3 regions of the Desulfovibrio simplex genome follow, and region 1 is predicted to be linked to each of the others. Evidence: predicted binding sites of a transcription regulator. Region 1 holds the regulator's gene; each other region holds the start of a gene.
The links. Region 1 encodes sigma-54, which starts transcription at its own class of promoters, with help from an activator protein. Its sites were predicted from a motif close to CTGGCACGGNNNNTGCTT; they were not measured.

Region 1 (5,875 bases):
GGGCACGGCCAGTTCGATTATCTGTTGCCGCAACGGGTCTGCCGCCAGTTCATCATTGGCGACAATCAGGTGCCTGGCGCCCGTATAGGGCAACCACGCTTCAATGACCTGCCCATGCACCAGGCGATTGTCCACACGGAACCACATACGCTAACCGTCGTTTTTGGCCCGTGTTTTATTGCGCAGCATATTTCCTGCGACAACGATGCCTTTGGAGCCTGCCTCGCCGGCAAGCTGCGCCAGCTCTTCCAGGTTTTTTTCACGCGCGGAAAAAACCTTGAGAAGCATAGGCAGGTTTGCACCCGTCACCACCTCAACCTTGTGGGTGGCCAGCAGCGCGAGGGCGAGGTTTGTGGGCGTACCGCCAAACATGTCGGTAAGAATAATGACCCCCGCACCCTTGTCGAGCCGCTGTGCGGCATCGGTAAGGCGGCGTACCGTTTCAGAAACTTCATGGGCAACGTCCACACTGATGGAGCTACAGTCGCTTTGCGGGCCGAGAATGAATTCGGCTGTGCGCAGCATGGCCGAACCATAGTCGGCATGCGAGACAACAATAATCCCTACCTGTGTCTTCTTGCTTTCTTCCGTCATGGCATTCCTCTCGGCTCAGAGCCTGCCAGCTTTTCTAGCCAAGTTCAAGATGTCGGTGTTCCAGGGTCGTGGGGTAGTCTGCCTGTTTCAGGGCTTGCGTGATTTCTTCGGCCATGGCAACGGAGCGGTGGCGACCACCGGTGCAGCCAACGGCGATGGTGACTCGGTAGCGGCCTTCAGTTTCCATAAGCGGCAGCATGAACAGCAAAAGGTCCATAAGTTTTGCTCGAAATTCGCGCGCATTGGGCTGGTCAAAAACATATTGCGCCACGGCCTTGTCCTTGCCGCTCAGGGGGCGCAGCTCTTCAACAAAGTATGGATTGGTAAGAAAGCGCAGGTCAAACACGAAATCGGCCTCGCGCGGGACGCCATATTTGAAGCCAAAGGAAATGACGTTGACCTTGATGGCCCGAAGCTTGCTTTTGCTGTCGCTCCAGCGCTTCTGAATGGCCCGGCGCAGATCATGAATGGAGAAGTGGGAGGTGTCGACAACAAGGTCGGCCATTTCCCGTAAAGGGCGCAGGCTGTTGCGCTCGGAAAGCAGGGCTGTTTCAAGCCCCATGCCCTCGCGCTCAAGGGGGTGGGGGCGGCGCGTGGTGGCGTAGCGGCGCAGCAGCTCCTGCACGTTGCACTCCAAAAACAGGAGCATGGGGCGAATGTTCTGGGCGGTGAGATCAGACAGCGCTTCATTGATCTCATCCAGAAAGTTGCTCTGGCGCAGGTCCATGCCAAGGGCGATTCCCTTGAAATGGCTCATGGAAGGGCGGGACATCATGCTTACCATTTCGGGGGCCAGGCTTGCTGGCAACCCGTCCACCACAAAGTGCCCCATATCTTCAAAAACTTTCAGGGCCGTACTTTTACCCGCACCGGAAAGGCCGGTGACAATGCACACGGCCACCGGCAGTTGGGCTGCGGTGTTCGCAGCCAATGTTTTCTGTGGCTGCTTTGTGGTGGCAGTCATTATTCCCCCTGCTATGCTTCCCGGCCGCCTGGCATCAGACGGCCGGGAACAGGCGTAATTATAAGACGGGGTCAATCAGCGCGTAGCTGCTCGTGCGGGTGCGGTACACCACGTTGATGCGGCCATTTTCGGCGTTGAAAAACACCAGGAACTCACTGCCGATGGAGTCAAGCTGCATAAGCGCCTCATCAAGGTGCAGCGGCTTGGTGGCAAGGCGGTCAGTGCCTTCAACCGGTTGCGCCACTTCAGCCTCTGCGTCAAGGTTATAGGTAAAGACGTCAACATCGGCAGAGCGAGCCTTACGGCGTTGCGTCTTGACCCGCGAAACCTGGCGTTTGATCTGTGCCTCGACCTTGTCTGTCACAAGGTCGATGGCGGCATACATATCTGAAGTCTGTTCCGTTGCGTTTATATGCAAACCTTCGCCAACAACCGTCACTTCGCAGCGATGACGAAACTTGTCCACAGTAAGCACAACGCTTACCTCAAGACCGGAAGACTTGCCAAAAAAACGCCCCAGCTTTTCCATGCGGCGTCGGGCATACTTTTTAAGATGGTCGGAGGCTTCAAAGTTTTTGAAGGCAAAAGAGATGTTCATATAATCCTCCTTATGATGTCAGTTCCCGGCATGGAGAACTGTGGAACCCGTCTTTTGAACGACGGTGGAAATTTGATGAACCATCTTGTTTTAAAAATTTTTTGCCTCAGGCGGGCAGCGGCGCTTGTGCCGCGCCAAGGCCAAGGTCAGAAATGTTCCTTGCGTCTTGAAGACGACGGAATATCAAGGGCAGTGCGGTACTTGGCCACAGTGCGACGTGCGATGTTGACCTTAAGGTGCTCTTTCAGCATTTCGCCAATGCGTTCATCGCTCAGGGGAGACCTGGTGTCTTCGTCAGCAATGAACTTCTTGATGAGGGCTTTAACGCTCTCAGAGCCGACCTGGCTGCCGTCATCAAGCTCCAGACCGCTGTTGAAGAAAAATTTCAGTTCAAAAATGCCGTGCGGCGTCGCCACGTACTTGTTTGTTGTTATGCGGCTTACCGTGGATTCATGCATGCTGATGTCATCAGCGATATCCTTGAGAATAAGCGGTGCCAGACGCGTCACGCCATCCTCGAAAAAGGGCTGCTGGTGCCGGACGATGCTTTCCATCACTTTGTACAGGGTGCGCTGGCGCTGATAGAGGCTCTTGATGAGCCAGCTGGCCGAGCGCATTTTTTCTGTACAGTATTCTTTTTCCTTATCTGAGGATCCCTTCATGTCCATCTGGCTCAGATTGGAAAGCTGCAACTGCGGCAAGCCATCCTCGTTGAGCAGAATGACGAACTCATCGCCCATTTTGTACACAAAAACATCAGGGCTCACATAGGTTGGTTCGCCACCGCCAAAACTGGCTCCAGGCAGGGGATCAAGGCTCTGGATGATGTCCAGATATTCTTTCAGTTCCTCCATATCCAGCTTGAATTTGCGCAGCAGGGGCTTGTAGCGCTTGGCTTCAAGGTCCTCCAGGTGCGAGCGCACGAGTTCAAGCAGTATGGGGTCGCGGTCATACTTCAGGCTTTTTATCTGTACGAGCAGGCATTCACGGGCATCACGGGCGGCCACGCCCACAGGATCAAACAGTTGCACCTTTTCAAGCACCGTCTGAACTTCAGCCGTATCAGACTCCGTCATCTGTGCGATTTCTTCCAGGCTGGCGTGCAGATACCCGGCAGAAGAAAGGTTGCCGATGATGACTTCGCCTATGTCTTTTTGTGTCTCTGTGAGGGAGGAAAGACGCAACTGCCACAGCAGGTGGCCTTCGAGGGTGGGCTTGGCCGAGTAGCGCGCTTCAAGGGGCGAAATATCTTCAGCAACCTCAAACTCGCGTGGCTGCACAAGGCGGGGAGTGCTTGCGAACTCTCCCAGGTAATCTTCCCAGTCGGCATCCTTGGCCAGGTCTTGATCGTACACCTCTTCGGCGGCTTTTTCCCGCCTGTCATCGCCTGAATCTGGCGAAGTGTCATCGCCCTGGGATTCTTCAAGAAAAGGATTGTCCAGCATTTCCTGCTGCACAGTCTCGAGAAGCTCCATGCGTGAGAGCTGGAGCAGCTTGATGGCCTGCTGTAATTGCGGGGTCATCACGAGCTGCTGAGTCAGTTTTAATTGCTGTCGAAGTTCCAGTGCCATGAGCCTGTTCCGTCTTGAAAGGTCAGCAGAAAATATTTTATTTACAAGTAGTGTGCCATAGTGGCAAAAATTATGCAATAGCCAGAGGTTGCGCGACCAAAAAACAAACCAATCCGTGAGCTGGCCCAAGCTTTGCATCATTGTTTTCAAGGTGTTGGCTTCAAGAACCGCAGCTGGTCCTGAAACGGAAAAAGGGAGGTCGCCCTCCCTTCTTCCTGTCATCAAATTATGATGCGATCATGCAAGCCTTACACCTTGGCGTGCTTTTTGGCTGCCGTGATAAATTCACGGAACAGCGGATGCGCGGCCATGGGCCTGGATTTGAATTCGGGGTGGAACTGACAGCCCAAAAACCAGGGGTGGTCGGGCAGTTCCACTATCTCCACAAGGTTTCCGTCCGGTGAAGTGCCGCTGAAAACCATGCCTTTTTCCGCCAGAGCATCCCTGAATTCGTTATTGAATTCATAGCGGTGGCGGTGGCGCTCTTCAACCAGCTCTTTCTTGTACGCCTCAAACGCGCGAGAATTGGGCAGAACCTTGCACGGGTAGGATCCAAGGCGCATGGTGCCGCCCTTGTCGCTGCCAGCGTCGCGTTTTTCAACGTTCTTGGTGCGGAAATCGTACCATTCGGTCATGAGGTAAATGACCTTGTGCTTGGAGCGGTGGTCGAATTCTTCGGAGTTTGCGTCGGCCATTTCCGCCACATGACGGGCAAATTCGATGACAGCGCATTGCATGCCCAGGCAGATGCCAAAGAAGGGCACTTTTTTTTCACGCGCATACCGGATGGCCACGATCTTGCCTTCAACGCCACGGTATCCAAAGCCGCCGGGAACCAGAATGCCGTCGCAGCCTTTCAACTGTTCCGCCACATTGCTGTCGTCAATGTTTTCGGAATTAACGTAGCGCAGATTCACCTGAACGCGGTTGGCCACGCCGCCGTGGATCAGAGCTTCATGCAGGCTTTTATACGCCTCTTTCAGGTCCACGTACTTGCCCACAATGGCAATGGTAACCGTGCCCTTGGGATCGGCGCAGTCGCTGACGAGCTTTTCCCAGGCTTCAAGATGGGCATTGCGCGCTGGCAGGCGCAGCATGATCGCCACTTTCTGGTCAAAGCCTTCTTCATAAAACTTCAGCGGCACTTCATAAATATTGTTCACATCCACCGAGGAGAACACGGCGTCCTGATCGACATTACAGAAGAGGGCGATCTTGCGGCGCAGTTCTTCGGGGATGCTCTGCTCACAGCGGCAAAGGATGATGTCGGGCTGAATGCCGATGGAAAGAAGTTCTTTGACGCTGTGCTGGGTGGGCTTGGTCTTGTGCTCGCCAGCGGTGCGCAGATAGGGCACAAGGGTAAGATGAATGTTGAGGCAGTTGTCACGGCCAAGATCAGAGCGCAGCTGGCGTATGGCTTCAAGGAAGGGCAGCCCTTCAATGTCGCCGACGGTGCCGCCGATTTCAATGATGGCCACATCCGGGGCATTATCCCCTTCAGCCAGAGACAATACCACGCCTTTGATCTCGTCGGTGATGTGGGGAATAACCTGTACCGTGGCGCCCAGATAGTCGCCGTGACGCTCTTTGGCGATGACCTGATTGTAGATGGCCCCTGAAGTGGTGTTGTTTTTCCGCGACATGGGCACATTGAGATAGCGTTCGTAATGCCCCAGGTCCAGGTCGGTTTCAGCACCGTCGTCGGTGACGAAAACCTCGCCGTGCTGGAAGGGGTTCATGGTGCCAGGGTCAACGTTAATATAGGGATCCAGCTTCTGTATGGTTACCGTAAGGCCTCGGGTTTGCAGCAGCGCGCCCAGAGAGGCCGCAGCAAGGCCCTTGCCCAGAGATGACAGAACTCCGCCCGTCACAAAGATAAATTTCGTTTTCATGCCTTCCACCTTGATATCTTGATCACTTTTCAGCACAACCCTGTATCCTTAGCCTAAAATGAATTTTTTGACTAGCATTGACTATCGAAAACAAGGTACGTAGTGTGTTATTCCCTCTTCAACCCGCATCGGTACAGCCTGGCTCTGCCTGCGGCTCATGAGGCGCGGGCTGTTTTTGGCCCACAGGCCGCGCGCCAGCGCCGGATCAGCACAGGCGCGGCGCGTGAAGATTTGCTAGCAAGCCAAGGAGGCTTTA
Region 2 (5,875 bases), 1.9 Mb from region 1:
CATGCTCTATGCCATATCCCTGCTGGTGGTCTTTCTCAGCCTTGCGGCCCTGTATGAAAGCTGGAGCATCCCCGTATCCGTGCTGCTGGCCGTGCCTACCGGCCTTGTGGGCGCGCTTGCCGGGGCCTGGCTGCGCGGGCTGAACAATGACGTCTACTTTCAGATTGCGGTGCTGACCATTGTGGGCCTGTCCGCCAAAAATTCCATTTTGATTGTGGAATTCGCCCGCGCCCAGCACAGGGCCGGCAAAAGTCTGGTCGCTGCCGCCATTGAGGCGTCACGCCTGCGGCTGCGGCCCATCATCATGACCTCCCTGTGCTTTATCCTGGGCGTTATCCCTCTCGCGCTGAGCAGCGGGGCCGGGGCCGGAGCGCAGAACGCCCTGGGCACTGTGGTGATGGCGGGCATGCTTACGGCAACCGCGCTTGGCATTTACTTTACGCCGCTGTTCTTTGTACTGATTGTAACATTGCTGGGCAGACCATTGGCCGGAGGCGGCAACCGGCAAAAAAGCTGAAACTGCGGCGGCAGTGCCCCCCCGGCGCTGCCGCCGCGACAAAAACCTTTCACAAGTTTTTATGAATACGGATACTCCTGATACGCATAATGCGCCCCCGCAAAACGCTCCTGTCCAGAAGGGCCTCAACAGGGCTGCCCGCTGGCGGGTGCTTATGGCCGTCATGGTGGCATGGCTGCCCATTGCCACGGACATGACCATTCTTCATATCGCCGTGCCCTCGCTGACGCTTTCCTTACAGGCCACAGGCACGGAAATCCTCTGGATCATAGATATCTATCCCCTGATTATGGCCAGCCTGCTGGTGCCCATGGGCACGCAGGGCGACCGCATGGGCCCACGGGCGCTGTTGCTGGTCGGGCTGGTTATCTTTCTGGTCGCTTCGCTGGCCGCGGCCTTTTCGCCCACGGCCAGGGCCCTGATCATGTCCAGGGCGCTTCTTGCCGTGGGCGCGGCCATGATCGTGCCCAGCGTGCTGGCCATCATACGGATCACCTTTGAGGACTGGAAAGAACGGGCCATGGCCCTGGGCATCTGGGGCACGGTGAGCACCGTGGCCGCGGCCATGGGGCCTCTGGCGGGCGGCCTTCTGCTTGAGCACTTCTGGTGGGGTTCGGTCTTTCTCATCAATGTGCCCGTTATTCTGGGCATTTTACCCCTGGCGGCCATTTTGCTGCCCAAGCCACAAGTAAAAATGCGCGGCGCATGGCCCATCGGCCAGGCGCTCACGCTGGCGGCGGGCCTTATGGCCACGGTGTATGCGGTAAAGGCCGTCTTCAAACAGGGCGCGTCACTTCTGCTGTGCGGCGGCGCGCTGGTTTGCGGCGTCACGCTGCTGACGCTTTTTGTCCACCGCCAGCTCACAGCGCGCACGCCCATGCTTGACCTGGGGCTTTTCCGGCTGCCCGCCATCCGCGTTGGCCTTGTGACAGCCCTTATCGTTTCGGGCGCACTGGCTGGCGTGGAACTGACCATCGCCCAGGAACTGCAATTTGTTCTTGGCCGCACGCCTTTGCAGGCCGGCATCTTCATGCTGCCCATCATGGCGGCCTCCGCCGTGGGCGGCCCGCTGGCAGGAAAGCTGGTGGTCTTCGGGGGCTTGCGAAAGGTCTGCACGCTCTCGCTGCTGGCCGCAGGGGCCAGCCTTGCCGGGCTTGGCCTTGCAAGCTTTCACGACGCGGGCTGGCTTGTGGTTTCCTATATGGTGGTGCTGGGCCTTTCACTCAGCATCGGCCTGACGGCCTCGTCCATTGCCATCATGGGCAGCGTGCCGCCGGAAAAAGGCGGAGCCGCAGGGTCCATTGAGGCATTGGGTTATGACCTGGGCGCGGGACTCGGCATCACAGGTTTTGGCGTGCTGCTGGCCGCCAATTACAGTTCCGCCCTGCGGCTGCCGGCACAGCTGCGGCAAAGCCTGCCGCACAGCGTCGCGGATTCCATCAGCGACACCATGGTGGCAGCGGAACTGGCAGGCGGAGAACAGGGCAGGGCCATTGCAGAGGCCGGACAGGCGGCCTTTTCCGCCGCGCACAGCACGGTGCTGCTGTCCGCAGCGTTTCTGGTGTGCCTGCTGGGAATCTGGGTCTTCAACGGACTGCGCAACTACAATCCCGACGAACAGGGCAAAGCCTGATCCCGCGGAGCCCATCCCCACAAACATATCTGGGCGGGATTTCAGGGCGTTGCGGACCTCGCGTCACGCGCGGGTCATATTCCCTTGTATGTCCTGTGCCCTTCCTCGCCTGCGCCTGCGGTTTTTCTGCCCGGCGTCCTGCGCCCTTGCATGCCCGATGCATGCTTGGTTTCATGCCTCCTTCATACAAAACCGCCGCGCGTCACCCTTCTGACGCGCGGCGGCCCCAACAGGCTGTTTTCTTTGGCAGCCATTTTGCAAATCCCCCGGCATGGACGTGTTCAACTACAACCAGGCAGAGGTGCTGAGCCTCATACTTACCATGATGCGGGTAAGCATCGTCATGTTCATGCTGCCTGTGTTTTCCACCAACAATATTCCCGTGCAGGTCAAGGCCGCCATAACCCTGGTGTTCACGCTGGGCGTATGGCCGCATCTGGCGCTGCCGGGAAACCAGATGCCCGCCCACCCTTTCGACATTGTGATCATGATTCTGGGTGAAGCGGTCATGGGGCTGGTGCTGGGCATGGCCGTCAATTTTCTGTTCATGGCCATACAGGCCGGGGGGGAGCTGCTTGGCTTCCAGATGGGCTTTACCATGATCAACTTCGCTGACCCGCTCACCGGCAATCAGACGGGCGTCACGGCCTTTTTTCTCTGGATGGTCTCGCTGCTGACCTTTCTGGTGCTGGACGGCCACCTGTACATGATCAAAGGTTTTGCCGAATCCTTCAAGCTGATCCCGCCGGGCGGGCTCTTCATCGGTTCAAAAATCCTGTGGCAGATACTGCACCTTGCCGCGCAGATGTTCGTGCTGGCTCTGCAGATCGCGGCCCCGGTGATGGTGGCGCTATTTATGGTGGAAGTGGCCCTGGGCCTCGTGGCCCGCACTTCGCCGCAAATACACATTATGGAATTCGGCTTTCCGGCCAAGATCGGCGTGGGCTTTTTCTTTGTGGGCCTGCTGCTGGTCATTATGGCAGACCATGTGGAAACCTTTGTTCTGGGACTGGACGGCCTGTTCGCCAACCTGCTACGGTCTATGAGTCCTCTGTATCAGTAGCAACCGCGATTGCGGGTAAAGCAAAATACCTTGATGACGGATGGCGACACGCGGCGACACCAATAACAACCCTGTAGACATCTCCCCCGGTAGCAGGCGCAACATCGGCGGACACATATGAAATATTCCATCATCACAGCCGTACGCAACGGAAAAAAATATATCTCCCGACTGATGGCATCCGTGTTCAACCAGTCTTACCCGCATGTCGAGTGGATTGTGCAGGACGGCGATTCCACAGACGGCACGCTGGATATCCTCCGCCCGCACGCGGACAGAATCAAGCTGGTGTCCGAACCGGATTCCGGCGTGTACGACGCCTGGAACAAGGCGCTGGATCGCGCCACTGGGGACTGGGCCATTTTTTTGGGCGCGGACGATTTTTTTGTCAGCCGTCACTCCATCACCCAGTGCCACCGCCGCCTCCGCACGCTCGGGCCGGAGACCGTCATGGCCTTCGGCGCGCTGTTGCGCGGGCACGACGGCAAGATCGAGCACTTGCTGAACCGTACCATCTACCGGGTATATAACGGATTTCTTTCAGATATGGGCGTGCCCTTTCCCGCCACCTTCACCCGCCTGCCTGTGCTGCAAAAAGAAAAATTTGATGCCAGCTACAGGATAGCGGGCGATTTTGAATTCGCCGCGCGCATCCTTACAGGCAGCAATATCGCGCGTCTGCCTGTCATTGTGTCCTATATGGAAATGGGCGGCCTCAGCGACAATGCAGGCAACCGCACGCTCCTTGACGAGCGCGGGCGCGTGCTGCTTTCGCAAATCGCCCCCAAGGCCCGCGAACTTGTGGAAACCAGCGTCAGGCTTATGGCAGACATTGATGACAGCCTGGAAGAAATACCGACCTAGACCAGATTAACTTTGAAATGCTTCATATTTCAAAGTTGTCATTCTGTCGAAGGATGCGATTTGCGGCAGAATCCACGCCGCGTTGCGGAGCCCTGAACTCTTATTCATCTAGGCAGTTAGCCTTTTTTAAAGATAAAGGCTCTAGCGGAAAAAATTAATAAACATAAATCTTGCGCAAACTTCGGCGAAAAAGCAATTTAATGAAAAACGGAGACTAATAGCGTGAAAAAAAATCTCAAAATTGCTTCGCATTATGCGTCTCAAGAGGCTGGAACAAATGTTTCTGCTGATTCAGATTTTTCAAAATCTCTTGAAAACCTTGTCCGCACAATACGTCCCTTTTCCATTATTGAAACGGGCACATATCATGGCACTGGCACAACAGCGGCCATTGCGCGGGGCTTGGCCTCTATGCCTGAATTACAGAGCATCTTCTATTCAATTGAAGTAAATCCAAAAAACTATGCGATAGCATTGCGCAATCTTTTACAGAACAAACTATTTCCTTACGTCAGAGTATTAAATGGACTTTCACTCCCCCGCGATATGCTGCTAACCAAAGAGCAGATTCAAAAAGATTTCGTGGATTCTTGCCCCGATGTAGATATCTTTACTGATCATGAAGAATGGGAGCGTTCAGATAATTATTATCTGGAAACAAACCATATCGATGTACCCGACAATCTTCTTGGCCTCTGTTTAAAGCAATTTGATTTTTGCCCGGAACTCCTTGTTCTTGACAGTGCGGGACACCTCGGATTTATAGAATTCAACTATATAATATCACAACTAAACAGTCCGTGCTATCTTGCCCTTGATGACATCTACCATATAAAGCATCATAAAAGTTTCACTATAATGAAAAATGATGCCAGATTTAAAATCATAAAATCTTCAAAAGAAAAATTTGGCTTTTGCATTGCAAAATTTAATCCAAATACACCTTCAATAAAAACATCAAATGAAAAACAAATATCAAATTCTAATACTACTTTAAACCACCCCATTGCTAAAGAGATGGCATATTCAGAATTAGACTTTAACGCTATTGAAAGAATTCTTTATATCCGGCTTGACGGTATCGGCGACGCGATTCTTGCCAATGCACTTTTGGACAACTTACCAGAAGTATTCCCCAGTGCCCAAATTACTGTAGCTTGCGACCAAGCCTGCACTCCAATTTATGAGTCGAGCCCAGTTGTTGCATCTGTCCTTTCAATAAACAAGCATGCAACTTCTGATGAGGACTATCTTAAAAAATGCGTAAAACTGCTTAAAAGCTCAAAACCAGACTTAATCATTCAGACAACAAATTCTCTTCCGCCAGACATATCCGCACTAACATTGTCACTTGACACCCCTGTCTTGGGTGTAAAGTCTGATACAATAAATCAGACACAGCAGTACGCCGACGTGTACAATAACTCATTATCCTATCCCCTGACTATTACAAACGATATGCAAAGCGAACTAATGAAATACGATGAGATAGCAAAGCAGCTAGGATGTACCAAGTACACGCCAAAGGCAAAAATATGGCTCTCTGAAAAAAGCATTGAACAGGCAAAGCTACAATGGGCAGACTTAAATTTTGATCACAAAAAAACCATTGCGATCTTTTCTGGCGGGAGCATACCAAAGAGAAACTGCACAATTATTGGCAAGGCCCTTGTCGAAATATGCACACAGCATGATTTGTCAGTTGTTGCGCTGGGGGCCGAGGCTGAATACGGAATTAATGAAGAAAACATCCAACATCTGCGTTCTCAGGGGATTCGTACACGCAATCTTTCAGGAA
Region 3 (5,875 bases), 180 kb from region 1:
TTCCGACTTCATGAAGCCCGACCGCGTGGTCCTCGGCACAGATTCGGAAAAAGCCGCCACGCTCATGCGCGAACTCTATGCGCCTTTTGCCCGCACCCGCGACAAAATTATTGTCATGGGCGTGCGCAGCGCCGAAATGACCAAGTATGCAGCCAACTGCATGCTGGCCACAAAAATTTCATTCATCAATGAAATTGCCACCATTTGCGAGCGCGTTGGGGCGGACGTGCGTGATGTACGCACCGGAATCGGATCAGATTCCCGCATCGGCTACCAGTTCATATACCCTGGCGTAGGGTATGGCGGTTCGTGCTTTCCCAAGGATGTAAAGGCGCTTATCCGTACTGCTGAAAATGCGGGCGTAAGGCCGGAACTGCTCAATGCCGTGGAAGCCGTGAACGCCCGGCAGAAAAAACACATGGCCAGCCGCGTTGAAGAGTATTTTGCGCCCCAGGGCGGCGTGGCGGGCAAGACCCTGGCCATGTGGGGGCTGGCCTTCAAGGCGAATACAGATGATATGCGCGAAGCGGCCGCCATCACCATCATCAACGAACTGACATCCCGCGGGATGAAAATCAGGGCGTTTGACCCCGTTGCCTCCGACAATGCGCGCGCGATTTTTGCTGACAACAAACTGGTGGAAATAGTGGACGACCAGTATGCGGCCTGCCAGGGCGCGCAAGCCCTGATGGTCGTGACCGAATGGAACCAGTTCCGTAACCCGGATTTTGCAAAAGTGCGCAACCTTTTGACTGCGCCGCTGCTTTTTGACGGGCGCAATCTGTATTCACCGGCGTCTATGGCTGCCCATGGTTTTGCCTATTTCTGCATAGGAAGAGCAAACGCCTAGCTGGCAAAGAATTGTCATATGAAAGCTGTATAGCAACCAAAAGGGCTGGCCATAGTGTTCAGCCCTTTTTTCGGTTTTTCGACGAGATGTTCCCTTGGATCCTCTGTCAGAGCTGTTTCACCCCCTCCTTTGGCCAATTGCATGACCCGCATTGGTGGAGTATATTGGGCACATGAGTAAAACCACTCCTCCCCTCGAAGAAAGCGTTGCGCAAGCGCTCCATCTTTCTGATTCTGTGGGCGACCATCATGAGCAGCAGCTCAGGCTGCTTTTTGATCTCGCCCAGGTAGTTAACAGCACTACGGACCTTGTGCAGACGCTGAATAAGGCTCTTTCGCTCATGGCGGGCCATCTGCATATGATGCGCGGCGCCATTACGCTCATTTCTCCGCATACTGGTGAAATAAGGACAGAAGCGGCCTATGGCCTCAAGCCCGCCGAGCTTCGTCGCGGCCGTTACGTGCGGGGCGAGGGCATCACGGGCCGGGTTATTGAAAGTGGCCGTCCCATGTATATTTCCAATGTGTCTGAAGAACCGCTTTTTCTTAACCGCACCCGCTCACGGGATTTGGGGAAAGAAGGGATATCTTTCATCTGCGTTCCCATCCGGCTCAACGATCAGGTGGTGGGCGCGCTGTCTGTCGACCATTTGCTGGTGGACGAGGCAACGCTTGAAGATGAAATGCGCCTTTTGACTATTGTCTCCACCTTGCTGGGGCATTCTGCCCTGGAAACCCAGGGCAGAATGGATGAGGAAACCTCCTCGCCATTGCGCCCCAGAGGATTTGTAGGCAATTCTGAAGGAATGCAAAAAGTTTATGCGCAGATCGCCCAAGTTGCGCCATCTGCAACAACGGTTTTTTTGCAAGGCGAATCAGGTACGGGCAAGGAGTTGGCGGCACGGGCCATACACGCTGGCAGCACACGCGCCAGCAAGCCGTTTATTTCGCTCAACTGCGCGGCCTTGCCTGAAAGTCTTATCGAAAGCGAACTCTTCGGGCACGAGCGCGGCGCGTTCACAGGGGCCAACGCAACACGCAAGGGCCGCTTTGAACTGGCCAATAGCGGCACTCTGTTTCTGGACGAGGTCGGCGAGCTTTCGCTCATGACGCAGGCCAAACTTCTACGAGTTTTGCAGGAAAGAGCGTTTGAACGCCTGGGCGGCATGGAAACGCATTATGTTGATGTGCGTTTTATTACCGCAACAAACCGAAATCTTGAGCATATGGTCAACCAGGAAACTTTTCGCCGGGACCTTTTTTATCGCCTCAATGTTTTTCCCATATACCTTCCACCCCTGCGTGGCCGTCCAGAGGATATCCTGCCTCTTGCCAACCATTTCATCAAAAAATTCGCGCAAACCAATGGGCGTGAAAATGTGCGTCTTTCCCTGGCCGTCATGGATATGCTGCAACGCTACGCCTGGCCGGGCAATATCCGGGAACTGGAAAATGTAATGGAGCGGGCAGTGCTTCTTCTTGGCCGTGAAGGGCTTGTGCTGCCCCAGCACTTGCCGCCCGCTTTGCACGGTGCCCACTGTACCACTGTAAACGGAGAAAATGTGTGTACACTGCGACCGGGATTTTCCGGCAGCTTGCAGGATCAGCTTGACGAACTGGAGCGCGCCTCCATTGTTGAGGCTCTTGAGTTCAGCCAGGGGCAGATGGGAAAGGCCGCAGCCAGTCTGGGGCTGACGGAAAGAATAATGGCTTTGCGCATGAAAAAATATGGTATCAGCTACAAGGATTTCCGGCTCAAGCGGGAGCGCATATAAAAGGTCTGGGGCAAACCCTTCGTGTGATTTGTATGCATTGGGTTTTATTACAGTAAAATAAGATATTAGACAGCTTTTCCCTCACTTTTCCCTTTGGCGAGTGCAATCAGCGCGAAGAACCGCCAAAAACAAAATCTACATTATCGTAATTTTATTGCCCTCCGTGTAAAGGCTCTTGCTAAGCCTGAGACAGCTTGCTGTTTCAGGTTTTTAGCTTTTCTTACACTGGTTGAGTCCTTTTTTATGTAAAAATCAACGCAAATGTATTTTTTTTGAAATATCCATATATCATTCCTATATTATTAGTTTTTTGTATGGCACCCCCTTTGGAGCGTACGAGCCTTTGCCCAGGGATAAAAATTTTCTACCAAATTGTAAAAAAATAGCGGGCATAAAGTGGGGTAGCGCGGTGAATAATCGTCTGTTTTGAAAAAATATTGTTTTATATTGGTGCATTATTTGAAGTTGAATAAGCGGTTTCCGCCTTTGGCATGGATAATGCCTAAGAGGGTATGTACTGGCAACGGCATTGTGTCGTTGTGGCGGATCTGGCGCCGATCCGCCAAAGAGGTTCAGCCAACACGGTACGCCGCTGCTGCATCAACTGAAAATTTTCATGCGATGGAGCTGGGCAGGCCGTAAAGATCAAGGATGCCCGTATGAACGCCTCGGATACCGCATTTATCATTATCTGCGCCACTATGGTCATGCTAATGACCCCGGCTCTGGCTCTTTTTTACGGTGGCTTGGTTCGCGCACGCAACGTACTTTCCACGCATATGCACAGCTACGCCTGTTTGGGACTCATTTCTGTCCTGTGGGCCTTTGTGGGGTACACCCTGGCTTTTGGCGACGACGTGGGCGGACTGATCGGCAACCTCAATTACCTCTTTTTGAAGGGAGTCGGCGGTGAATCCGCCCCCATGGCCCCTCAACTGCCGCACACTGTTTTCATGGGTTTTCAGTGCATGTTCGCGGTACTTACTGTGGCCCTGATTTCAGGCGCGTACGCCGAGCGCATCCGCTTTTCCGCCATGCTCCTTTTTTCTGGACTTTGGCTCATATGCGTATACGCCCCCATGGCTCACTGGGTGTGGGGCGGCGGCTGGATGGGCTCCATGGGCGCTCTTGATTTCGCGGGAGGCGCGGTTGTTCACATGTCTTCCGGCGCTGCGGCTCTGGCCTGCGCTCAGGCTCTTGGACCCCGGTTGTCCACCGGAACGCAGCACAGCCCGCACAGTCTGCCCCTGACCCTGCTTGGCGGCGGTATCCTCTGGTTCGGCTGGTTCGGTTTCAATGCTGGCAGCGCACTGGCCGCCGGCGCCCTTGCCGGGCAGGCTCTTGTGACAACGCATATGGCCTCTGCCTGCGGCATTCTCGGCTGGATGCTCATTGAATGGAAGCACACTGGCAAGCCCACAAGTCTCGGCGCAATTTCGGGCGCGCTGGCCGGGCTGGTGGCTATCACACCTGGCGCGGGGTATGTCGAAGTTCTGCCCGCCATGCTTATCGGCTTCATCGGTGGTCTTGTGTGCTACGGCGGCGTGTTCCTGAAGGGCAGGCTTGGCTATGACGATGCCCTTGACGTAGTCGGCATTCACGGTGCCGGGGGTACATGGGGCGCGCTTGCAACCGGCCTTTTCGCCAGCGCCGCCGTCAACAATGTGGATGGACTCTTCTACGGCAACCCCAATCAGGCCTGGATTCAGCTGGTCTCCATCATCGGCACCTGGGTATTTGTGTACATTGCCACTCGCGTGATCCTTTATGTCGTGAACGCTATCGTCGGCCTGCGCATTGCGCCTGAAGAAGAATTTACGGGCCTTGATCTCGGTGAACATAATGAACGCGGCTACAATATGTAAGGCTTGCCGTAAAAAGGAACAACAGCATGAAAAAGCTCGAAATTATCATCCGGCCCGGCATGTTTGAAAAAGTCAGGGATGTGCTCTCGGAACTGGGAATCCATGGCCTCAACTATACCGAAATCAAAGGTTTTGGACGCCAACGCGGTCATACAGAAGTGTACAGGGGGACCATCATGCAGGTGGACTGCCTGCCTAAGGTAAAGGTTGAAGTCGTACTGCATGAGGAAATGCTGGAATCTGTGGTCAATGCGGTAATATCCACGGCCCAGACAGGCCAGGTTGGCGACGGTAAAATTTTCATCAGCGATGTGGAGGATGCCATTCGCATCCGCACAGGCGAACGCGGCGATGCGGCTCTGTAAGAGTTGCCCCCTGAATGGCACTAACTTTCGTTTAAAGGATAAAGGAGAAAACATATGAGTTCCCCCCGTAAAAAGGCTTTGTTCAAGGCGATAAACACCGCTCCTGTTATACCTTCCAGCAAGGATGAGGCCGAGTGCGGCGCTGAAGAGGGTTTTGGCCGCTATGTATTCGGCCTTTCCACCATGCGCAAGCGTCTGCCAAAGGACGTATACCGCAAGCTGGCCAAGACCATTCGCGACGGTGAACGCCTGAATCCCGAGATCGCCGATGTCGTGGCCAACGCCATGAAAGACTGGGCCATTGAAAATGGCGCAACCCACTACACGCACTGGTTCCATCCCATGACCGGCCTTACGGCTGAAAAGCACGACGCTTTTTTGTCGCCCACGTCAGATGGTCAGGTTATCAGCGAGTTTTCAGGCAAGATGCTTATCAGCGGCGAGCCTGACGCGTCCTCCTTCCCGTCCGGCGGCATTCGCTCAACCTTTGAGGCCCGTGGCTACACCGCGTGGGACCCTTCTGTTCCCGTGTTCATAATTCCCGCTCCTTACGGGGCCACACTGCACATCCCCACATACTTCTATTCGTATTCCGGCGAAGCCCTGGACCGCAAGATTCCTCTGCTGCGCTCCATCTCGGCTCTGTCCAGGCAGGCGCTGCGTGTTCTGCGTCTGTTCGGCAACCAGTCGGCCAGCTACGTGCGGGCCATGGTAGGCCCGGAACAAGAGTATTTTCTGGTGGATAAGAATCTTGCGGCTCTGCGTCCCGACCTGATGCTGGCAGGCCGCACCCTGTTGGGCGCGTCCTCTCCCAAGGGGCAGGAGATGGAAGACCATTACTTCGGCGCCATTCCCGGTCGTGTCATGAGCTTCATGCAGGACGTTGAAAAAGAGTTGCTGGCTTTGGGCATTCCCGCCAAGACCAGGCATAACGAAGTGGCCCCCGGCCAGTTCGAGCTTGCGCCCGTGTATGAAGAGGCAAATATCGCCTGCGACCACAACATGCTTACCATGAATATGA

Region 2: fliR (flagellar biosynthetic protein FliR) is a predicted target of sigma-54. The motif match lies at 2,296-2,313, and genes of this name have one in related genera.
Region 3: ACZ5DH_RS04665 (ammonium transporter) is a predicted target of sigma-54. The motif match lies at 3,111-3,128, and genes of this name have one in related genera.

The regions. Positions count from the first base shown of each region.
Region 1 covers NZ_AP042377.1:1,322,060-1,327,934, reverse strand. The annotation lists gene ACZ5DH_RS05510 (PTS sugar transporter subunit IIB) at 1-147, opposite strand, end outside; gene ACZ5DH_RS05505 (PTS sugar transporter subunit IIA) at 151-594, opposite strand; gene rapZ (RNase adapter RapZ) at 629-1,558, opposite strand; gene hpf (ribosome hibernation-promoting factor, HPF/YfiA family) at 1,617-2,156, opposite strand; gene rpoN (RNA polymerase factor sigma-54) at 2,303-3,727, opposite strand; gene ACZ5DH_RS05485 (CTP synthase) at 3,976-5,619, opposite strand.
Region 2 covers NZ_AP042377.1:3,268,984-3,274,858, reverse strand. The annotation lists gene ACZ5DH_RS13305 (efflux RND transporter permease subunit) at 1-517, shown strand, start outside; gene ACZ5DH_RS13300 (MFS transporter) at 579-2,150, shown strand; gene fliR (flagellar biosynthetic protein FliR) at 2,422-3,213, shown strand; gene ACZ5DH_RS13290 (glycosyltransferase family 2 protein) at 3,331-4,077, shown strand; gene ACZ5DH_RS13285 (glycosyltransferase family 9 protein) at 4,300-5,875, shown strand, end outside.
Region 3 covers NZ_AP042377.1:1,138,994-1,144,868, forward strand. The annotation lists gene ACZ5DH_RS04655 (UDP-glucose dehydrogenase family protein) at 1-850, shown strand, start outside; gene ACZ5DH_RS04660 (sigma-54 interaction domain-containing protein) at 1,023-2,624, shown strand; gene ACZ5DH_RS04665 (ammonium transporter) at 3,284-4,489, shown strand; gene ACZ5DH_RS04670 (P-II family nitrogen regulator) at 4,516-4,854, shown strand; gene ACZ5DH_RS04675 (glutamine synthetase III family protein) at 4,909-5,875, shown strand, end outside.